Regions from separate parts of the Zobellella sp. An-6 genome, predicted to be linked through region 2. Evidence: predicted binding sites of a transcription regulator. Region 2 holds the regulator's gene; the other holds the start of a gene.
What was found. The regulator LexA, encoded in region 2, represses DNA repair genes until DNA is damaged. The targets are predictions, from matches to a motif close to ANCTGTNTNNNNANACAGNT.
Positions count from the first base shown of each region.

Region 1 (11,388 bases), 2.9 Mb from region 2:
GGATTACATCAACTTCATCACCCCCCAGTTCTCCCGCACCCATATCAACTTCCAGCGGGTGCCGACGGTGGACACCTCCAACCCCTTCAGCGCCAAGATCATTCCCACCCTGGACGAGAGCATGATGGTGATCCGCTTTCGCGGCATCAAGAACGTCGACTTCCCCTACCTGCTGGCGATGATCGACGGCTCCTTCATGTCCCGGCGCAACACCATAGTGGTGCCCGGCGGCAAGATGGGCTTCGCCATGGAACTGATCCTGCGGCCGCTGATCGAACAACTGCTGGAAACCGGCAAGATCCGCTAAACGCAAACAGGCCCGGCGGTGCCGGGCCTGCTGTTTGTTGACAGGGCCCTCTGTTTCACTGGTATGAGTCGGCCAAAGGAAAGGCCCCGACGCCGCCTCCCAGTCGGGGGCCTCAGGCGGCCCGGATCTCGAAGGAAGAGGAGACCTCCACCGCCTTTTCCAGCATCTTCATCACCGAGCAGTACTTCTTCATGGACAGCTCCACCGCCCGGGCCACCTGCTTCTCGGGCAGCGCCTGGCCGGTCACCACGAAATGCAGCCGGATACGGGTAAAGACCCGGGGCGGATTTTCGGCCCTGTCCGCGTCCAGCTCCACCTCGCAACCGGTCACCCGCTGGCGCCCCTTCTCCAGGATGGACACCACGTCGATGGCGCTGCAGCCACCGGCGCCCAGCAGCACCGCCTCCATCGGGCTCGGGCCCTGGCCCGGATTGGTGCCGTCCAGCACTATCCGGTGCCCGGACTCGGACAAACCTTCGAAACACATGCCTTCCAACCAGCGGACATTGGCTTTCATAACTGCTCCCATTGAAAAAAACCGCATCTTATCCTATCGGCCAGATGCCGACGAGCCGGATAAAAGCCCCAAGGCTCTTGATGGCGGGTCACAAGCCTTTTATGCTAGCGGATTATCTACGAAGTAAGGCAAGGCAGCCTGCTGGCCAGGCTTTCAGCCCGAGTCAATCAAGAGGAAAATTCATGGCTATCGGCAAGTCCCAAAGTGACCCTACCCTGGAATGGTTTCTGTCACATTGCCATATTCATAAATATCCGGCCAAAAGCTCACTGATCCATGCGGGAGAGAAGGCCGAAACCCTCTACTACATCGTCAAAGGCTCGGTGGCGGTGCTGATCAAGGACGAGGACGGCAAGGAGATGATCCTGTCCTACCTGAACCAGGGCGACTTCATGGGGGAACTGGGTCTGTTCGAGGAAACCGAAAACCCGGTGCGCACCGCCTGGGTTCGAGCCAAGACCCCTTGCGAAGTGGCCGAGATCTCCTACAAGAAGTTCCGCCAGCTGATCCAGGTGAATCCGGAAATCCTGGTGCGGCTGTCGGGCCAGATGGCCAAGCGGCTGCAGAGCACCAGCCAGAAGGTGGGCGACCTGGCCTTCCTCGACGTGACCGGCCGCATCGCCGAAACCCTGCTCAACCTGGCCCGCCAGCCTGACGCCATGACCCACCCGGACGGCATGCAGATCAAGATCACCCGCCAGGAAATCGGCCAGATCGTGGGCTGCTCCCGGGAGACCGTGGGCCGTATCCTGAAGATGCTGGAAGAGCAGAACCTCATCTCCGCCCACGGCAAGACCATAGTGGTGTTTGGCACCCGCTGAGCCAGCGTTTGCCGCCAACCACAAAAAACCCGGGATGTCCCGGGTTTTTTTTCGTTCAGGCTGGAGCTCAGTCGATCAGATCGTACTGGTCGCGCAGTATGGCGATGATATCCGCCTTGGGATGGTCGGAAAGTTGAAGCTTCTGGCCGGTGATCTTCTCGGCGATGCCCACATAGGTGCGGGACACATCCATCAGCACCTCGGCCGGTAGGGCGTTGTCCCGTGCCAGGGCCTCGCGCTCGGGCATGCGGTCCTTGTTGAGCAGGATGTCCGGGTCCGGAAAGTGGTTGAGCAGCACCTGGCGGAAGTCCTCCTTGGAGTTTTCCACGATGCGCCCTTCCCGCCAGGCGGGGCCGTCCCAGATGCGGGACGAGTCGGGGGTACCCACCTCGTCCATGTAGATCAGCTTCTCGTTGCCCGCCGCGTCGGTGACATAGCCGAACTCGAACTTGGTATCCACGAAGATCTGGTCGAGCTTGGCCAGCTCCTGGCTGATCACCTCGAAGCCTTCCTTCAGCAGCCGCTCGTACAGGCCGATATCGTCCTTGCTCCTGAAGTTGAAGGCGGCGAAGTCGTCTTCGATATTCCGGCGGGTGATGTTGACGTCGTCCGCCTCCGGCACCCCGGGAATGCCCCTGAGGATGCCCTTGGTAGAGGGCGTCATCAGCAGCTCGGGCAGCTTCTGATCCTTTTGCAGGCCATCCGGCAGGCGGATGCCGCAGAATTCCCGCTCGCCCTTGGCGTAGCTGCGCCACATGGAGCCGGTGATGTACTGGCGGCAGATGGCTTCTATCTTCACCGGGGTAGCCTTCTGTACTATCCACACGAAGGGATGGGGGATGTCGAGGATATGGCTGTCGGCCAGGCCCCGCTCCTTGAACAGCCGGAACCAGTGGTTGGAGATGGCATTGAGCGCCGCGCCCTTGCCGGGTACCCCGTTGAGACCGCCCTCCCCGTGCCAGATGCAGTCGAAGGCGGAGATACGATCGCTGATCACCATGATGGCCAGGGGCGCGTCGGGCGCCACGTCATAGCCCTTTTCCTCGATCAGGCGGCGGCTGTCCTCTTCGGTCAGCCAGTAGACGGAGCGTACCTTGCCGCTGTGCACCGGCTGGCGGGTACGGATGGGAAGGTCGTTGTTAACGGCCAATACCTTGTCTGCAAGACTCATCGGTGTGTCCTGTGTGTGGAATGTTGAACCTGTACTGGAAGTCGGCCCCTGGGATTATTGTGTTTCTACTTGAGTCACCGCTTCTTCATGATGCTCCATTGACCGGGTACCGCACACAGACACGCCGTGAGGATATGACACTCGCGGTTTCAGCCTGCTGCGAACATTCACTGGATGTTCGGTCAGGCTGAAACCACTCGTCACGGCGAGAAAACTCGCCCCCTGAGGGCTCAGCCGCGCCATCCCGGCGCGGAGGGTCTGCTTAGCGGTACCCGGCCACTGTCCCTGTTCGAGACAAGGATTAAGAAAACGGCAGGGCCTGCCAGCGGCGTTATATTACCAGAACTGGGAAAGCGGCAATAGCCGCGCCAGCAGGCCGGGCGAGGCGGGCGCCAGCCACCAGCCGCCCGCCAGCAGGGCGAGCAGCAACAGGTTGGCCAGGGGCGCGCGCCACTCGACCAGTTTCAGGGCGGTGCCGAAGGACTTCTTGATGCGCCGCCCTTCCAGGTCGATGCTGTACAGCTCGTCCAGCAGCAGGTGGATAAAGGCGCCGACAAAGACGAAGGCGCCGGTCTCCCAGGCGAGCGCGGCCGTCAGCCCGAACAGCCGGTGACCGATCACCACCACGGCCAGGGCGAACACCCCGTTGGCCAGCAGCGAATGCAGACTGCCCCTGTGCACCGTGAAACGGGCGAAGACCCAGCACAGGGGATAGCGGACAACGCCGTAGGCGGCGGCACCCAGCACCAGGGTATCGGTGAGCGCCAGACGCTCCCGGCCGTAGAGCAAGGCCAGCAGGGCCGCCAGCACGCCGAACAGCCGGAACAGGATGCGCAGGGAGCGGGAGCTGTCGGCATCGATATCCGGCAGTATGCCGCCCAGGGTACCGGCCAGCCACAGCAGTACCCCCTCGGCCAGGGTCAGTTGCTGGGCCCACACCATGGCGCCGGCCAGCAGGCCGCTGGCCACGGTGGCCACCTGGATATGGGTTCTGAAATCCGCCATCGACCGCCCTCCCCGGCTGACAAGGTGCGCGAGTCTAGCACGAAGGTGCTGGATAAAAAAACAGGGCTGCCGAAGCAGCCCCGTAAAATCCCCCGCAAGCGGAGTCGTGCTCAGTGACTGGGCAGCAGGTCCGGCAGGATCAGGCGGCTCAGGGTGCCCGCCTTGAGCAGGGCGTCGGCCTGCTCGATGTCGGGGGCGAAGAAGCGGTCCTTGTCGTAGTAGCTCACCTTCTCCCGCAGGGTCTGGCGGGCCAGCTCCAGTGGGGCCGTGGTCTTGAGGCCGCCGCGGAAATCCAGGCCCTGGCAGGCCGCCAGCCATTCGATGGCCAGCACGCCCCGGCTGTTTTCCACCATGTCCCACAGCCGGCGACCGCCGTTGGGGGCCATGGAAACGTGGTCTTCCTGGTTGGCGGAGGTGGGCAGCGAGTCCACCGAGTGCGGGTGGGCCAGCGCCTTGTTGTCGGACGCCAGGGCCGCGGCGGTGACCTGGGCGATCATGAAGCCGGAGTTGACGCCGCCGTTTTCCACCAGGAAGGGCGGCAGGCCCGACATGTGGGTGTCCATCATCAGCGATACCCGCCGCTCGCTCAGGGAGCCGATCTCGGCAATCGCCAGGGCGATGTTGTCCGCCGCCATGGCCACCGGCTCGGCGTGGAAGTTGCCGCCGGAGATGACATCGTTGTCCTCGGCGAACACCAGGGGGTTGTCGGACACCGCGTTGCCCTCGATCAGCAGCACCTCGGCGGCCTGGCGCAGCTGGGTCAGGCAGGCGCCCATCACCTGGGGCTGGCAGCGCAGGGAGTAGGGATCCTGCACCTTGGCACAGTTGACATGGGTCTTGCTGATGTCACTCTGCTCGCCCAGCACATGGCGGTAGGCGGCGGCGGCGTCGATCTGGCCGGCCTGGCCGCGCACCTCGTGGATGCGGGCATCGAAGGGCCGACGGGAGCTCAGGGTGGCTTCCACCGTCAGGCCGCCCACCACCACGGCGCTGGCGAACAGGTCTTCCGCCTCGAACAGGCCGCGCAGGGCGAAGGCGGTGGACACCTGGGTACCGTTCAGCAGCGCCAGGCCTTCCTTGGGCGCCAGGCCCATCGGCTTCAGGCCGGCGATCTCCAGCGCCTGGCCGGCGCTGATGATCTCGCCCTGGTAGCGGGCCTGGCCCTCGCCCAGCAACACGCAGCTCATGTGCGCCAGGGGCGCCAGGTCGCCGGAGGCGCCGACGGAGCCCTTGCCGGGGATGCAGGGGTAGACGCCGTGGTTGACCAGCGCCATCAGCGCCTCCAGCACCTGCAGGCGGATGCCGGAGTAGCCACGGGCCAGGCTGTTGATCTTGAGCACCATGATCAGTCGCACCAGCTCGTCGCTGACCAGCGCCCCCAGGCCGGTGGCGTGGGACAGCACCAGGGAGCGCTGCAGGGTTTCCAGGTCTTCCGGTTTGATGCGGGTATTGGCCAGCAGGCCGAACCCGGTGTTGATGCCGTACACGGTGCGGTCTTCCGCCACCATGCGGTTGACGCAGTCGACCGAGGCCTGGATGGTGCCGTGCACCGCAGGATCCAGCGCCAGCTTCACGGGCTGTTCATAGGCCTGGCGCATCTGCGCCAGGGTCATTTTTCCGGGATGGATAGTCAGAGTGCTCATAAATTAGTCCTTGTTCACCATGGGCAGGTCCAGGTCGTTCTCACGGGCGCAGTTGATGGCGATATCATAACCCGCGTCGGCGTGGCGCATCACGCCGGTGCCCGGGTCGTTACGCAGCACCCGGCCCAGGCGTGCGGCGGCGGCGTCGGTACCGTCGGCCACGATCACCACGCCCGAGTGCTGGCTGAACCCCATGCCGACCCCGCCGCCGTGGTGCAGGGACACCCAGGTGGCGCCACCGGCGGTGTTGAGCAGGGCGTTCAGCAGCGGCCAGTCACTGACGGCATCGGAGCCGTCCATCATCGCCTCGGTTTCCCGGTTGGGGCTGGCGACGGAGCCGGAGTCCAGGTGGTCACGGCCGATCACGATGGGCGCCTTGAGTTCGCCGTTCTTGACCATCTCGTTGAAGGCCAGGCCCAGGCGGGCACGGTCTTTCAGGCCGACCCAGCAGATACGGGCGGGCAGGCCCTGGAAGCTGATGCGCTCGCGCGCCATGTCCAGCCAGTTGTGCAGGTGCGGGTTGTCGGGGATCAGCTCCTTCACCTTGGCGTCGGTCTTGTAGATGTCCTCCGGATCGCCGGACAGGGCCACCCAGCGGAAGGGACCTATGCCCTGGCAGAACAGCGGACGGATATAGGCCGGGACGAAGCCGGGGAAGTCGAAGGCATTCTTGACGCCCTCTTCCAGCGCCATCTGGCGGATGTTGTTGCCGTAGTCGAAGGTGGGCACGCCCATCTGCTGGAAGTCGAGCATGGCCTGCACGTGCACCGCCATGGACTGCTTGGCCGCCTTGACGGTGGCCTCGGGCTGGCTCTTGCCACGCACCACGTACTCCTCCCAGCTCCAGCCCTGGGGCAGGTAGCCGTGCAGCGGATCGTGGGCGCTGGTCTGGTCGGTGACCATGTCGGGCTTGACGCCGCGCCTGACCAGTTCGGGCAGCACGTCGGCGGCATTGGCGCACAGGCCGATGGAAATCGCCTTGCCCTCGGCGGTGTAGCGCTCGATGCGGGCCAGGGCGTCATCCAGGCTCTCGGCCTGCTCGTCCAGGTAGCGGGTGCGCAGGCGGAAGTCGATGCTGGACTGCTGGCACTCGATGTTGAGCGAGCATGCGCCGGCCAGGGTCGCCGCCAGGGGCTGGGCGCCACCCATGCCGCCCAGGCCGGCGGTGAGGATCCAGCGGCCCTTGAGGTTGCCGTCATAGTGCTGGCGACCGGCCTCGACGAAGGTCTCGTAGGTGCCCTGGACGATACCCTGGGAGCCGATGTAGATCCAGGAGCCGGCGGTCATCTGGCCGTACATCATCAGGCCTTTCTTGTCCAGCTCGTTGAAGTGCTCCCAGTTGGCCCAGGCCGGCACCAGGTTGGAGTTGGCCAGCAGCACCCGCGGCGCGTCGGCGTGGGTCTTGAACACGCCCACCGGCTTGCCGGACTGGATCAGCAAGGTCTCGTCGTCTTCCAGCCGCTTGAGCACGTCGACGATGCGGTCGAAGCAGGGCCAGTTGCGGGCGGCGCGGCCGATACCGCCGTACACCACCAGATCCTCGGGCCGCTCGGCCACGTCCGGGTGCAGGTTGTTGTGCAGCATGCGGTAGGCGGCTTCGGTCAGCCAGCTTTTGCACACCTTGTTGACGCCGGTCGGCACCTTGATAACACGGCCAGGAGCGTGACGATCGTTTTGTTGTGACATGTGGGTTTCCCTCTTTACAGTGTCAAAGTATGAATCAACCGAGCCGCCAGCCTGGCCGTGTGGCCATCCACGTCATACTCGGGGTTGAGCTCGGCCAAATCGGCGAGCCGGAGCTTGCCACTGGCCTTGATCTGTTCAATTACGGGTTCAATCAAATCCAGCCCCACCCCCCGGGCCGCCGGCGCACTCACGCCGGGCGCCTGGGCGGCGGGGAACACATCGATGTCGATGGTCAGGTAGAGGTGGTCGCAGCGACCGATAAAGTCCGCCACCTCCTGCTGCAGCCGGGGCAGGGTCGCCGCCGTCATGGCCCTGTCTTCCCATGCCAGCACCCCGAGCTCTTCGGCGCGCCGGAACAGGTTCTGGGTGTTGGCGGCCCGGCTCACCCCCAGGCAGGCATACTGGAAGGGCCAGCCCCGCTGCGCGCTCGCCTCGGCGATCTGGGCAAAGGGGGTGCCGGACGACACCACGAAGCCGGGGTCGCGCAGATCGAAGTGGGCGTCGAAGTTGATGATGCCGATGCGCGGGCTCTGCTCGCGTGGCGCCAGATGCGCGGCCAGACCAGACCAGGAGCCGAAGGCCACCTCATGGCCGCCGCCCATCACGATGGGGAAATGGCCCAGATCCAGCGCCTGGCTCACCCGGGCGGACAGGGCCTGGTGGGCCCCTTCCAGGTCCTCGTCCTGGCAGACCACGTCGCCGGCGTCGAACACGGCCATGCCCTGGTGCCAGGCCAGGCTGCCCAGCATCCGGCGCATGGCCGCCGGGCCCTTGGCGGCGCCGACGCGGCCCTTGTTGCGGCGTACCCCTTCGTCACAGCCAAAGCCGATCAGCACGGCGCCCGGATTCCGGGCCTGTTCCAGCGGCTGCACCTGCTGGTGCCAGCGGGCGGTGTCGGGCTCGGGATCGACCCGGCCGGTCCAGGGGGTCATGTCAGTCTTCATGCAGGCTCTCCCGCTACGATGCGTTGAACGAGCCGGGGCAGGCCCAGGCTGTAGGCCAGCTCGGCGTAATTGTCGGTCTCCCACAGGCACAGATCCGCGGCCATACCCGGGACGATGCGGCCGCACTCGTGCGACAAGCCCAGGGCCCGGGCGCCCTGGGCGGTAACGCCGCGCAGGGCCTCCACCGGGGTCAGGCGGAACAGGGTGCAGGCCATGTTCAGCATCAGCCTCAGGCTGAAGATGGGCGAGGTACCCGGGTTGGCGTCGGTGGCCAGGGCCATGGGCACCCCGTGGCGACGCAGCAGCGCGATGGGCGGCACTTTTGTTTCGCGCAATATGTAGAAGGCGCCGGGCAACAGGGTGGCGACGGTGCCGGCCTCGGCCAGGGCCTTTACCCCCGTCTCGTCCAGGTATTCCACATGATCCACCGACAGCGCCCCGGCGCGGGCGGCGGCGGCGCTGCCGCCCAGGTTGGACAACTGCTCGGTATGGCCCTTGATGGCCAGGCCATGGGCCTTGGCGGCGGCATAGACCCGCTCGCACTGGGCGACCGAGAAGGCGATGTTCTCGCAGAACACGTCCACCGCGTCCGCCAGCCCTTCGGCGGCGGCGGCCGGGATCATCCGCCGGCACACCAGCTCGATATAGCCGTCGGCATCGTCTTTGTATTCCGGCGGCAGGGCGTGGGCGCCCAGCAGGGTGGTGACCACCCGTACCTTGAGCTCCCGCCCCAGGCGGCGCGCCACCCGCAGCATCTTGAGTTCGTTGTCCACATCCAGGCCGTAGCCGGACTTGATCTCGACCGTGGTCACCCCGTCCGCCATCAGCGCTTCGAGGCGCGGGCGGGCGGCGGCGTACAGCTCGTCCTCCGAGGCGGCGCGGGTGGCCCGCACCGTGCTGAGGATGCCGCCGCCGGCGCGGGCGATCTCTTCATAGCTTTTGCCTTCGAGCCGGGCCTCGAACTCCCCGGCCCGGTTGCCGCCGTACACCAGATGGGTATGGCAGTCCACCAGCCCCGGGGTCAGCAGCCGGCCTTCGGCATCGATAAGCTCGAACCCGGCACGGTCGGCCTCGCTCAGCGCGCTCATGGGCTTCAGCCAGGCGATGCGGCCATCCTTAACCGCCACCGCCATGGGCTCGGCGGCGGCATCGAGGCCGTCGAACAGGGTGGCATTGACCCAGAGGCGGTGGGATGACGATGGCATGGCTGACTCCTTGAAGAGATATTTGTATATACATTTAAACCTTCACCCGCCCTTTGGCAAGTGCCACCCGATAAAAAACCCGGGTTTATCGATCCTGATCACATAAAAAATAGACAATCGATTAACATTGTGCGTATTTTTGTATATACATTAGTCATCACTCACAAGGAGGTCTCCTCATGCACCAGGTTACGGAACAATCCCGCCCCCAGGGCAAGGCCATCGGCCGGCTGCTGGGTCTGAGCGCCATCGGCATCTTTATTTTCTTTATTCCCATCACCCTGCAGGGCAGGACCAGCATACCGCTGGATCATATGGTGGGCTGGCTGCGCGCCGCCCTGGGCGAAAGCGGCGCCGGCTGGTATGCCATGGGGATGATAGTGGCGGGGGCGGTTTATCCGCTGGTCACCGGCCGCTGGAAACAGAGCCCGACCGACGCCGTCTTCCTGGTACTGAAATGGTTGGGGGTGGCGGCGGGCCTGATGGCGCTCACCGGCCTGGGCCCGGCGGCGCTGCAGGCGCCGGACATGCTGCCCTTCCTGTTCAACAAGCTGGTGATTTCGGTGGGACTGATCGTGCCCATCGGCTCGGTGTTCCTGGCCTTCCTGGTGGGGTACGGCCTGCTCGAGGCCATCGGCATCCTGGTGCAGAAGCTGATGCAACCCATCTGGCGTACCCCGGGCCGCTCGGCCATCGATGCGGTGGCCTCCTTCGTCGGCAGCTATTCCATCGGCCTGCTGATCACCAACCGGGTGTACAGCGCGGGCCACTACTCGGCGCGGGAAGCGGCCATCATCGCCACCGGCTTCTCCACCGTTTCCGCCACCTTCATGATCATCGTCGCCAAGACCCTGGGACTGATGGAGATCTGGAACCAGTACTTCTGGCTGACCCTGCTGATCACCTTTATCGTGACCGCCATCACGGTGCGGCTGCCGCCCCTCTCCCGCATGGACAACAGCGCCGAACACCGGGAGCCGGAAGGCGAACCCGGCAACCGACTGGCCACCGCCTGGCAGAACGGGCTGGAGGTGGCCGAGCAGGCCCCCAGCCTCGGCCGCAACGTGTTCGACAACTTCAAGGACGGCCTGGTGATGACCATCAGCATACTGCCGTCCATCATGTCGGTGGGGCTGATCGGCCTGCTGGTGGCCAAATACACCCCGGTGTTCGACTGGCTGGGCTACCTGTTCTATCCGGTGACCTGGCTGTGGGGCCTGGAGGACGGCATGCTGCTCGCCAAGGCCACCGCCTCGGGGCTGGCGGAGATGTTCCTGCCGGCGCTGCTGATGGCCGAGGCCGACTTCGTGGCCCGCTTCGCCGCCGGCGTGGTGTGCGTGTCGTCGGTGCTGTTCTTCTCGGCCTCGATTCCCTGCATACTGGCGACCCGTATTCCGCTCAAGGTCGGCACCCTGGTGCTGGTGTGGTTTGTCCGCGCCCTGCTCAGCCTGCTGCTGGCCATCCCGGTCGCCATGCTGATTGCGCCCTGAGCCAGGTCCGGCCCGACGCCGGTGCGCGTCGGGCTGGATACCGCCCCGTCTTGCCGCTAAGATGACGTTTTTGTTAACGAGATCTTTTCATGGCCCTGACCGCCACCCTGCACAAGGTGCGGATGAATATCAGTGATCTGCACCGCCACTACTACCAGGAACACAGCCTGACCGTGGCCCGCCATCCGTCGGAAACCGAAACCCGGCTGATGGTGCGGCTGCTGGCCTTTATGCGCCATGCCGGCGAAGATTTGAGCTTTACCAAGGGACTCAGCACCGACGACGAACCCGAACTGTGGCAGAAGGCAGCGGATGGCCGCATCCTGCTGTGGGTAGAGCTGGGCGAGCCCAGCGTCAAGCGCATCAAGCAGGCGCTGTCCCGAGCCGAGCGGGTGGTGGTGTACAGCTATGGCGGACGCTCCGCCCTGGAATGGTGGAGCAAACACCAGATCGAGCTGGGGCAGCTGCCGCGGCTCGAAATCTACCACCTGGCCGATCCCCAGCCGGCCCGGCTGGCCGAACTCTGCACCCGCAGCATGGACCTGTTCGCCACCCTTCAGGAAAGTGAAATCCAGCTCACCGATGGCGAGCACAGCCTG
Region 1 is NZ_CP199259.1:3,184,855-3,196,242, forward strand. It holds gene ACT7DK_RS14870 (phosphoribulokinase) at 1-307, shown strand, start outside; gene ACT7DK_RS14875 (OsmC family protein) at 420-824, opposite strand; gene crp (cAMP-activated global transcriptional regulator CRP) at 1,007-1,645, shown strand; gene ACT7DK_RS14885 (phosphoribosylaminoimidazolesuccinocarboxamide synthase) at 1,713-2,816, opposite strand; gene ACT7DK_RS14890 (metal-dependent hydrolase) at 3,153-3,821, opposite strand; gene hutH (histidine ammonia-lyase) at 3,932-5,464, opposite strand; gene hutU (urocanate hydratase) at 5,468-7,150, opposite strand; gene hutG (formimidoylglutamase) at 7,165-8,094, opposite strand; gene hutI (imidazolonepropionase) at 8,091-9,299, opposite strand; gene ACT7DK_RS14915 (YjiH family protein) at 9,479-10,789, shown strand; gene ACT7DK_RS14920 (YaeQ family protein) at 10,879-11,388, shown strand, end outside.
Region 1: the regulator LexA is predicted to act here: its motif matches at 9,316-9,335, upstream of hutI (imidazolonepropionase).

Region 2 (11,388 bases):
TTTCCTCCTGGCTGAGCACCCCGTATTGATAGGTTTCGGCCGGCACGCCATGGGGGTGAAAGGCGCTCCATTGCCACTGGCCCAACCAGTCTCCCTGGCACACCGGCAGCTCCAGGCAGGCCAGGGCGGCATAGTTGGCCGCGGTCCAGCCGCCCAGGGCGATCTGCAGCACCAGGGCCCCCAGCCCCGCCAGGTACCAGCCGCCCAGGCCGACAACCCGGGGCGGCTCGGGCGCCGTTCGCCGCCCCCGGCAGACGGCCAGGAACAACAGCGCCAGTATGGTAAAACCGCCCAGCAGGTGGCCCATCACCACGAAAGGCAGCAGGTTGAGGGTCACCGTCAGCATGCCCAGGGTCGCCTGGCCGGCCACCAGCGCCAGCAGCAGCCAGGCGGGCAGCCGATAGGCCCGGTGCGCCGCCTTGAGCGACCACAGCGCCATCAGCAGTATGGTCACCCCCAGCAAGCCCGCCGCGTAACGATGCACCATTTCGTTGCGCGCCTTGACCGGCTCCAGCGGGCGGTCGGGAAAGCGCTCCGCCGCCAGCCGCTGGGCCTGCTCCGAGCTGGGAACGCCGTGGAAGCCGTAGCAGCCGGGCCAGTCGGGACAACCCAGGCCGGCATCGGTGAGACGGGTATAGGCACCCAGCACCACCACCACCAGGGTCAGGGCAAAGGCAAAAATACCGAGTTTGCGCATGCGGCCTCCTATCCGGCCCGGGAAAACTTGAGCAGACGACGCAAATCGCCGAGCAGCGCCTTGCCGGTCAGTCGGTCCCGCTGCACGTCGCCGCTCAGGGCATAACGCATGACAAGCTGGCCGGGCGGATCCGCGATATAGACAAAACCGGCCTCCAGTCCGGGCCCGGCCGGCACTCGAACCACCGCCACCCGCTCTTCATCCCGTCCCAGGGCGAGGTCGATGTTGTGCAGCAAGGGGCCAGCATCGGCGCAGTGGCTGCACTCCGGCGCCAGTGGCAGCACCAGCCGCCACTGGCGCGCCCCGTCGATCCGTCCTTCCACCCACTCACCCTGGCCCTTGACCCCGGGGGCGAACCAGCCCTGCTGCAGGGTGAGCCAGGCCAGGGCCACCGGCAGCAGGAATACCCCCACCAGCGCCAACACAGGTTTATGTTTCATGCCGCCTCCGATAGAACACCAACGCCGTCACCCCCACCGCCAGGGCCATGGCAAACCACTGTACCGCATAGCCCAGGTGCCGCTCCGGCCCCATCGCCACCGGTTGCCAGTCGGATCCCTCTTCCAGCCGTAACACGAACGGCAGCACCCGCTGACCCCAACGGACCTGCAGCAGGGTGGGATCCAGCCCGCTGATGCGCCGTGCCTGGGGGGTCGGGGCGCCGCCCAGGGACAGGGGCGGCCGATAGGGCCGGACCAGGGACCCGCTCAACCGCACCGGCCCTTCCGGTAACGTCACCACCGGCAGCCGGCGCCGGTCCGGATCAGCCGGCCACCAACCGGTATCCACCGCCAGCAGGCCATAGGGGGTCTGCAGCGGGCGGATCAGGCGGTAGCCCGCCCGCCCCTCGTGGATTTGGTTGTCGAGGAAGAGATCGCCGCCGGCCAGGTAGACACCGCCCAGTTCCAGGCGGTAGCCGAAAGGAGCATCGATAACCAAGGCTTCATCCAGATCCAGGACAATGTCGCGCCGTTGCTGCCATTCCTGCAACAATTGGCGCTTGTCATCGGCACGGGACAGCTGCCAGACGCCCATGGTGACCATCAGCATGGTCATCAGCAGGGTCAGCGCCAGCAATCCCCAACTTTTTCCTATACTCAAGAGTCGCCCTCTCCAGGAAACGATTAATGCTGCTCAAACTGTTGATTGTGCTGTTGTTGCTGATGATGATCGGCAACCTGTTGCTGGGCCTGAAAGCCATGCTCTCCAACCGGGACCCGGTGCTGATGAGCCGTTACATCGGCCGCCGGCTGCTGTTTGCCGCCATTATCCTGCTGCTGCTGATCCTGGCGATGGCCACCGGCCTGCTGGTGCCCAACCCCACCCCTGGATAGAGCACCAAACGAAACCCACTATAAAATATAGACAAAGACGAACAGGCAGAGCCAGACCACATCCACGAAGTGCCAATACCAGCTGCTGGCCTGAAAGCCGAAATGCTGGGCCGGGGTGAAATGCCCCTTGTTGACCCGCAGCCACATGATGAGCAGCATCAGGGTACCCAGGGTGACGTGGGCCCCGTGAAAACCGGTGAGCAGGAAGAAGGTGTTGCCGTAGATGCCGGAGTCCAGCCGCAGGCCCAGATCCCGGTAGGCATGCACGTATTCCCAGGCCTGCAGCGCCAGGAACAGCATCCCCAACAGCACGGTCAGTCCCAACCACTGCTTCAGCCGGGTGCGCCGCTCCCGCAGCAACGCCAGATGGGCGAGATGGGCGGTCACGGAAGAACTCAGCAGGATGACGGTGTTGACCAGCGGCAGGCCGAACCAGCCCATGGCGGTGGTTTCCATCCCGCCCGGGGTCAGCAGCAGGGGCCAGCTGGCGGTAAAGTCGGGCCACAGCACCTCATTGGTCATGGCGTTGTTGCCGGCCCCACCCAGCCAGGGCACCGCCAGCACCCGGGCGTAAAACAGAGCACCGAAGAAGGCACCGAAGAACATCACCTCCGAAAAGATGAACCAGCTCATACCCTGGCGGAAAGAGCGGTCCATCTGTTCGCTGTACAGCCCGGAATGGGACTCATCGATCACGTTGCCGAACCAACCGAACAGCATAAAGGTCATCACCAGGGTGCCGGCGGTAAACACCAGGGGGCCGGTGATGCCGGCGATACCCGCGGCCCACATGCCGGCTCCCGAGGCCAGCAGAAACAAACCGATGGCGCCGACTATCGGCCATGGGCTCTGGGCCGGCACATAATACTGTTGGGTCTTGACCTCCATGACTGCCTCCTTGCTAGCTGCGCGTGGCAACCTGCTCGCTGATGTCGTAAAGGGTATAGGACAGGGTGAATACCTCGATATTGCCGGGCAAGGCCTCATCCACATAGAAGCGCATCGGCATCACCGCCTGCTCTCGTGCCGCCAGGGGCTGCTCCTGAAAACAGAAGCACTCGGTCTTGCGCAGATAGCCCGCCGCCACTCCTGGCGAGACCGACGGAATGGCCCGCAGCACCCTGTCCTCCGCCGCATGACTGGTCACGGTGAAGTCTACCTGGTGCATCTCGCCCGGATGCACCTGCAGCCGCCGCACCGAGGATTCGAAATCGCCGTTAAGGCCCTTGGCCTTGTAGGTGACGAACTCCACCGTCACCAGCCGCTGCTCGTCCATGGCCCTGGACTCCGCCGCCGCCGTGGTGGCGGTTTTGCCGTTCAGGCCGGTAAGATCGCAGAACACGTCATACAGCGGTACCAGGGCGAAGCCGAAGCCGAACATGACGACCGCCATCAGGCCGAGTCTGAGTGCTTTTTTACCGTGATCCATTGCCTTCGATCTCCGGGGGGGTGCTGAACGTGTGGTAGGGCGCCGGCGAGGGCACCGTCCACTCCAGACCGTGAGCCCCTTCCCAGGGGCTGGCCGCCGCCTTTTCGCCGCCGCGGATGCATTTCACCAGCACCGCCACGAAGATCAGCTGGGACAGGCCGAAGGCAAAGCCGCCGATACTGACCAAGCCGTTGATGTCGGCAAACTGCAGCGAATAGTCGGGGATGCGCCGGGGCATGCCGGCCAGCCCGAGGAAGTGCATGGGGAAGAAGAGGATGTTGACCGAAATCACCGAGCACCAGAAATGCCACTTGGCCAGTCGCTCGTCGAACATGTGGCCGGTCCATTTTGGCATCCAGTAGTAGGCCGCCGCCATGATCGAGAAGATGGCGCCGGACACCAGCACGTAGTGGAAGTGGGCCACCACGAAATAGGTGTCGTGGTACTGGAAGTCGGCCGGGGTGATGGCCAGCATCAGGCCGCTGAAGCCGCCGATGGTGAACAGCACGATAAAGGCCAGGGCGAACAGCATGGGCACCTCGAAACTGATGGCGCCGCGCCACATGGTGGCCACCCAGTTGAACACCTTGACCCCGGTGGGCACCGAGATCAGCATGGTGCAGTACATGAAGAACAGCTCCGCCGCCACCGGCATGCCCACGGTAAACATATGGTGCGCCCACACCAGGAAGCTCAGCCCGGCGATGGAGGCGGTGGCATACACCATGGAGGCATAACCGAACAGCCGCTTGCGACTGAAGGTGGGCACGATGGCCGAAATGATGCCGAAACTCGGCAAGATCATGATGTACACCTCGGGGTGGCCGAAGAACCAGAAGATATGCTGGAACAGCACGGGGTCGCCGCCGCCGGCCGCCTCGAAGAAGCTGGTGCCGAAATACTTGTCGGTGAGCACCATGGTCACCGCCCCCGCCAGCACCGGCATCACCGCGATCAGCAGGAAGGCGGTGATCAGCCAGGTCCAGCAGAACAGGGGCAGTTTCATCCAGGTCATGCCTGGCGCTCTCAGGTTCCAGATGGTAACGATGACGTTGATCGCCCCCATGATCGAGCTGATGCCCATGATATGGATGGCGAACACGAACAGAGCGGTGCTGTCCGGGGCATAGGTGGTGGACAGGGGGGCGTAGAAGGTCCAGCCGAAGTTGGGGCCGCCGCCGGGCATGAACAACGAGCTCAGCATCAGCAGGAAGGCGAAGGGCAGGATCCAGAAGCTCCAGTTGTTCATGCGCGGCAGCGCCATGTCGGGAGCGCCTATCATCATCGGGATCATCCAGTTGGCCAGGCCGACAAAGGCGGGCATGACGGCACCGAACACCATGATGAGGCCGTGCATGGTGGTCATCTGGTTGAAGAAATTGGGATCCACCAGCTGCAGGCCGGGCTGGAACAGCTCGGCGCGGATGACCATGGCCATGCTGCCGCCCAGCAGGAACATGGCCAGGCTGAACAGCAGGTAGAGGCTGCCGATGTCCTTGTGGTTGGTGGTCAACAGCCAGCGCATGATGCCCCTGGCCGGGCCCTGGTGGTGATGGTCATCCGCCACGTCCAGCTGGTCGTCCGCGGTTTGTGTCCGGTCTAACTGCGTCATCCCTGCCCCCTATTGTCCCTGCCTGGCTTGATGGATGTCCTTGGGCTGCACCAGATCACCGGTGTCGTTGCCCCAGGCGTTGCGCTCGTAAGTGATCACGGCGGCCAGCTCCTTCAGCGCCAGCTGCCGGTCGAAGCTCTGCATGGCGGTGCCCTCCTTGCCGTAGAGCACGATATCGATATGGGACGCCCTGTCGTTCAGCACCATGTTGCTGCCCCTGAGCGCGGGGAAGGCGCCGGGTATACCCTCGCCATTGGCCTGGTGGCAGGCGGCGCAGCTGCGCTGATACACCTGCTCGCCCAGGGTCATCATCTCTTCCATGGTCATTTCCATCGCCAGCAATTCCTGCTCGGCGGCCCGGGCCTCGGCCTGCTCCGCCTTCACCCGGGCCAGCCAGCCGTCGAACTCGCCGGGCGGGCGGACATCCACCACTATCGGCATAAAGGCGTGATCCTTGCCGCACAGCTCGGCGCACTGGCCGCGGTAGAGACCGGGCTGGTTGATGCGGGTCCAGGCCTCGTTGATAAAGCCGGGAATGGCGTCCTTCTTGACCGCGAAGGCCGGCACCCACCAGGAATGGATGACGTCATCGGCGGTGATCAGGAAGCGCACCTTGCGATCCGTGGGCAACACCAGGGGCCGGTCCACTTCCAGCAGGTAGTTGTCGCGCTTACGCAGGCTGCCGTCGATTTCCTGGGGCAGGGTGGCGAGCAGGCTGAAGAATTCGACGTCCTCATCGAAGTAGCGGTAGTGCCATTTCCACTGGGAGGCGGTGATCTGCACCGTCAGATCCGACTGGCTGGCGTCCTCCATGGCGATCAGGGTACGGGTGGCGGGAATGGCCATGGCCACCAGGATCAGGAAGGGGATGATGGTCCAGAGGATTTCCACCTTGGTGCTTTCATGGAACTGGGCGGCCTTGGCCCCCTTGGACTTGCGGTGATGGAGCAGGGCCCAGAACATGGCCCCGAACACCACCAGGCCGATCAGCGCGCAGATGATGAGTATGGTCATGTGCAGGCCATACACCTTCTGGCTGATATCGGTGACCCCCTGGGTCATATTGAGACGGCTTTGCGCCCACACGGGCAGCGGTGCCACTAGCGACAGCAGCAGAAAAATCGGCTTCACACGCACCCCCAAAAGTCTTAGTCCTTTATTTTGGCGCACTCGAAAGAGAGTCAGTGCTTACCGAACCACCGCGTCCATCGGTCCGGCACACACTAAGTAAAGCATTGATTATGAAAAAGTAAAAAAATGAAAAAGAAGCGGGAAGCGGGAAGCGGGAAGCGGGAAGCGGGAAGCGGGAAGCGGGAAGCGGGAAGCGGGAAGCGGGAAGCGGGAAGCGGGAAGCGGGAAGCGGGAAGCGGGAAGCGGGAAGCGGGAAGCGGGAAGCGGGAAGCGCATCTTAGGCCCCCATCCCCAGGGAAGCAAGTGGCTTAAAACCTGTTTATGATTTTTGTTAGGCGGCCTGTGGCCACCCAGCGAAGAGGCAATAGGCGCCGCTGAGCTTTGGGGGACAAAGGCTGCGGCTGCACCGACCCACCGCGCCAGGGAAGGCGCGGTGGAGCCCCCATGGGGCGAGCTTGTCCGCCGTGACGAGCCATTTCGGCCTGACCGAACATCCAGTGAATGTTCGCAGCAGGTCGAAGTGATGAGTATCGGATCCCACGGCGTGTCGGCGGAGTAGTGCCCGTTGGCCTAGAACAAAAGATTGCCAACAGGTTCTTAAAAATCGCTGTTGCGGATCACGCCCACCGCCAGGCCTTCGATGATCAGCTCCTGGCTCCGCAGGTCAACCTCGATGGGCGACAGCTCCTCGTTCTCCGGCAGCAGGCTGACCCTGCTGCCCTGACGCCGGAAGCGCTTGACCGTGACCTCGTCGTCGAGCCGGGCCACCACCACCTGGCCGTTGCGCACCTCACCGGTCTTGTGCACCGCCAGCAGGTCGCCGTCCATGATGCCGATGTCCTTCATACTCATTCCCTTGACCCGTAGCAGGAAATCTGCCGGCGGATGGAACAGGGCCGGATCCAACCGGTAATGGCTCTCTATATGCTGCTGTGCCAGGATGGGCTCACCGGCGGCTACCCGCCCGATCAGCGGCAGACCCGGCTCTTCTCCCGCTTCCTCCTCTTGCGCCAGGCGGATCCCCCGGGAGGTGCCGGGCATCATCTCGATCACCCCCTTCTTGGCCAGGGCCTTCAAATGTTCCTCGGCGGCATTGGCGGACTTGAAGCCCAGGGACTGGGCGATCTCGGCACGGGTGGGCGGCATACCGGTCTGCTGGATATGCTCCTTGATGATCTCCAGCACCTGGGACTGGCGAGGGGTTAGCGCTTTCATAGGAAACCTGTTTTTTTATACAGCTAACTGTCAGTATATCCAGTAAATCCCGCAGGGCAAGCACAATAAACCACGGTGTCGCTCCTCCCGGCCGGCCTTTCCTTGTAGCCAAGGGCGGCGATAGGGTTACCACTGCGCCAAGGCCAGGCCGGCAAACACCGCCATGCCCGCATGGTTATTGTTGAGGAAAGCCTGGAAGCAGGCCGCCCGCTCCCGGTCCCGGATCAGTCGCTGCTGGTACACGAACAACGCGGCGGCGGCCAACAGCCCCCAGTAGAAAGACGCAGCCAGGGCGAACACCTGACCGGCCGCCACCAGCAGCAGCAGGGTGGCCAGTTGCAGCAGGCCGACGATCAGCTTGTCACGCCGGCCGAACAGGATGGCGGTGGACTTGACCCCAATCCTGAGATCGTCATCCCTGTCCACCATGGCGTACATGGTGTCGTAGGCTACCGTCCAACACAGGTTGGCGGCAAACAACAACCAGAGCCCGGCCGGCAGGCTGTCTGCCTGGGCGGAGAAGGCCATGGGAATGGCCCAGGAGAAGGCGATACCCAGAAACAGCTGGGGCAGATGGGTAAACCGCTTCATAAAGGGATAGAGCGCGGCCCAGAACAGGCCGGCAAAGGCCAGGCCGATGGTGAGGGCGTTGGTGGTCAGCACCAGCACAAAGGAAAGGCCCACCAGCAGGGCGAAAAAGCCCAGCGCCTGGCGTTCGGTCAGCTCGCCGGCGGGCAACGGCCGGGCCTGGGTGCGCTTGACGTGGCCGTCGATATGGCGGTCCGCATAGTCGTTAATCACGCAGCCGGCGGAGCGCATGAAAAACACCCCGGCGACGAACACCAGCAGCACCCAGGGGGAAGGCAGGCCGTCGGCAGCGATCCACAGGGCCCAGAGGGTGGGCCAGAGCAGCAGCAGGCTGCCGATGGGCTTGTCCATGCGGGCCAGCGCCATGTAGGCACGCCAGCGCGGGCGGGAAGGCGAAGTCAGGGTGGTCATGTTACAGGCTCCTGATAGGCGGGCACGGCGGGAAGGAACAGCTCGGTCACCAGCACCCGGGCTCGCCCGGTGGCCAGCACGGACCGCCGGCCCCAGAGGGTGCCAGTCGCCCCTGCCCGCGCCACCAGCCGTTCATAGTCGACGGGCGCCAGTTCGGTGAACTCGAAGGAGGAACGCTGCAGGTCCGGGGCATCGAACAACAGCTCCCCCAGGGCACGCCGTCCCAGGCCGGTCAGCTCCGGCATGGCGGCCCGGGTGGCCGGGGAATAGAGGGAACTGGCATAGACCCAAGGCCGGCCGTCGCAATACAACAAGACTTCCCGGCAATAGGCCAGTTCGGTGTCCAGCAGGGCCATCTGTTCCGGGCTCAGGGGTAACAGGACATCGCTGGCCAGCACCTCCACCCGGAAGTCACGACTGTGCCGGCGCAAACGCTCGGTCAGGGAACCGGGATCCCGCAGCCAATCGCACAGGGTGGGCCGCCGCTGCGGCAGCGCCGCCGTCCAGTGCCAGAGATGATCGACAGAGGGCGTCACGGCTGATTCCTGAAATAACGGATACACATATAAAAAGACACGACTCAGTTGCTTTAAAAATCACGTATTTACTTGACCGGCCCGGTATTTGTTTAAACAATGCGCTCCAGAAACCAAGGCTGGAGACATTGTTTATGCTACGCATCGCTGCGCTGTGCATCTTGCTGGCGGCGACGGGCCGCGCCCAGGCACAGGAAGCACCCCCGACTTCCGAAGGGCCCCTATACTACACCATGACGCCGGACATTATTACCAACTACCAGAACTCCGGCCAGACCCTGGGCTATATCCGCGTGTCCATCGAGCTGATGCTGGAGCAGGCCGACCAGATGCCGCTGGTGGAGCAGCATATGCCGCTGCTGCGGGACGCCGTCAACAACCTGCTGGCAGAAAAGAACCAGCAGGAGATCCGCTCCCTGGCCGCCCGCACCGAATTGGCCAGCGAAGGCCTGCGCCGACTGAACGACCTGCTGCTGAAGGAAACCGGCCAGGCACCCATCCGCCGCCTGCTGTTCACCAACTTCCTCTATCAGTAACGCCGGGAGCTGTTGTCTAGCCGGGCCTGCGCCAGGCCGATCAGGCCGCCGCCAAGGTGGGCCAGATTGGCCACCGGTCCCAGCACGCCGGCAAAGCCCAGCACCAGCCACACCACCATGAACACCGCCATGCCATCCGGCAGGCCGATGCCCCGCAGCGGGTTGAGCCGCCCGCTGAGCCAGACATAGGCCAACAGGGCGTAGACCACCCCGGACAGGCCGCCGAAGCGGGGGCCGCTGGCCCAGTATTGCATCAGGTTGGGCAACACCGCCGCCACCAGCAAGAGGGACAACAGTTTGCCGTGTCCCAGGCGCCGTTCCACCATGCCCCCCAGATACCACCACCAGAACAGGTTGAACACCAGGTGCATCAGGGAGAAATGCAGCAGCGCCGGGGTGAAGGCGCGCCAGAACTCCAGCCCCAGCAGTTGTTCCCAGCGGGGCGGAAAGGACAGCAAGCCGAACATCGGCAGTCCCAGCCAGCTCAGGCCGTAGACCAGCAGGCAGGCCAGCAGCACCAGCAGGTTCACCGGTCCGGTCTGGCGCAGCAGATCGCTCAGCCAACCCGCCGCCTGGCGATCATGGCTAAAGCGGACATGGGTGTCGCCCTGACGCCAGGAGGCGTCCTGGTAACGAGGATGCAGGGGCTCGGCCAGAAAGCGTTTCACCTCCTGCAGCGCCTCCTGGTAGCGGGACTCGTTGACCAGCCAGATGCTGACGTTGTTGTCGTCGTCCAGGGTCAGTTCGCATTTGAGCCCGATATCGGCCAAATAATCCACAAAGGCCTGGGCCCGGCGCGGATCATCGAGCACCAGCAGCAGCTTCATCCGGCCCCGACCACCGCCTGGGTGCGGCGCCAGGCCTCGAAGCCGCCATCCAGGCTATAGACTTCCTCGAAGCCCTGGTGGATCAGGTATTGGGCCGCGCCCTGGCTGCTGATGCCGTGGTAGCACATCACGATGACCGGAGTGTCGAAGTCCACCTCGTTGGTGAACCGCACCAGGCTGTCGTTGGTCAGGTGGAAGGCCCCTTCGGCGTGCGCCAGGGCAAAAGACTGGGGATCGCGGATATCGACCAGCCGGGCGCGACCCTCGGCCAGCAGGGTGTGCGCTTCCGCCACCGAAATATGGGCAAACTGCTCCATCACTCACTCCTCGCATGAATTTAGGGCAGTTTACCCAATAGCGGCGGCCTTGGCATCACCCGCCCAGGTAGGCCCGCTGCACCTGCTCGTTGACCAGCAGGGCGGCACCGGTGTCGGCCAGCACGATACGGCCGTTTTCCAGCACATAGCCGCGGTCCGCCAACTTCAGTGCCTGGTTGGCATTCTGCTCCACCAGGAAGATGGTCATGCCCCGCTCCTCGCGTAGACGGGCGATGATGTCGAAGATCTGAGCGATGATGATGGGAGCCAGACCCAGCGACGGCTCATCCAGCAGCAGCAGCCGCGGCTTGCTCATCAGTGCCCTGCCGATGGCCAGCATTTGCTGCTCGCCACCGGACATGGTCCCGGCCCGCTGGTGCATGCGCTCCTTGAGCCGGGGGAACATCTGGTACACCTCCGCCAGCAGGCCCTCGTGCTCGTGCTTGTCCACGAAGAAGGCACCCATGTGCAGGTTTTCCTCCACCGTCAGCCGGGAAAAGATCCGCCGCCCCTCGGGTACGATGGCGATGTCCTTGCGCATGATGGTGGCAGTGTCCAGGGCGCTCATGTCCTGCCCCTCGAACAGCACCCGCCCCTGGGTCGGCTTGGGGTCGCCACAGATGGCCATCATCAGGGTGGTCTTGCCCGCCCCGTTGGCGCCGATCAGCGTGACTATCTCCCCCTTGTCGATATGGACGGACACCTCCTCCAGCGCCTGGATCTTGCCGTAGCTGGCGCTCACATTCTCCACTTGC
Region 2 is NZ_CP199259.1:300,158-311,545, reverse strand. It holds gene ACT7DK_RS01415 (COX15/CtaA family protein) at 1-697, opposite strand, end outside; gene ACT7DK_RS01410 (hypothetical protein) at 706-1,137, opposite strand; gene ACT7DK_RS01405 (SURF1 family protein) at 1,127-1,798, opposite strand; gene ACT7DK_RS01400 (DUF2909 family protein) at 1,825-2,031, shown strand; gene ACT7DK_RS01395 (cytochrome c oxidase subunit 3) at 2,050-2,919, opposite strand; gene ACT7DK_RS01390 (cytochrome c oxidase assembly protein) at 2,933-3,460, opposite strand; gene ctaD (cytochrome c oxidase subunit I) at 3,447-5,072, opposite strand; gene coxB (cytochrome c oxidase subunit II) at 5,082-6,203, opposite strand; gene lexA (transcriptional repressor LexA) at 6,801-7,418, opposite strand; gene ubiA (4-hydroxybenzoate octaprenyltransferase) at 7,545-8,417, opposite strand; gene ACT7DK_RS01365 (chorismate--pyruvate lyase family protein) at 8,414-8,953, opposite strand; gene ACT7DK_RS01360 (flagellar basal body-associated FliL family protein) at 9,088-9,489, shown strand; gene glpG (rhomboid family intramembrane serine protease GlpG) at 9,483-10,316, opposite strand; gene glpE (thiosulfate sulfurtransferase GlpE) at 10,313-10,633, opposite strand; gene ACT7DK_RS01345 (ABC transporter ATP-binding protein) at 10,689-11,388, opposite strand, start outside.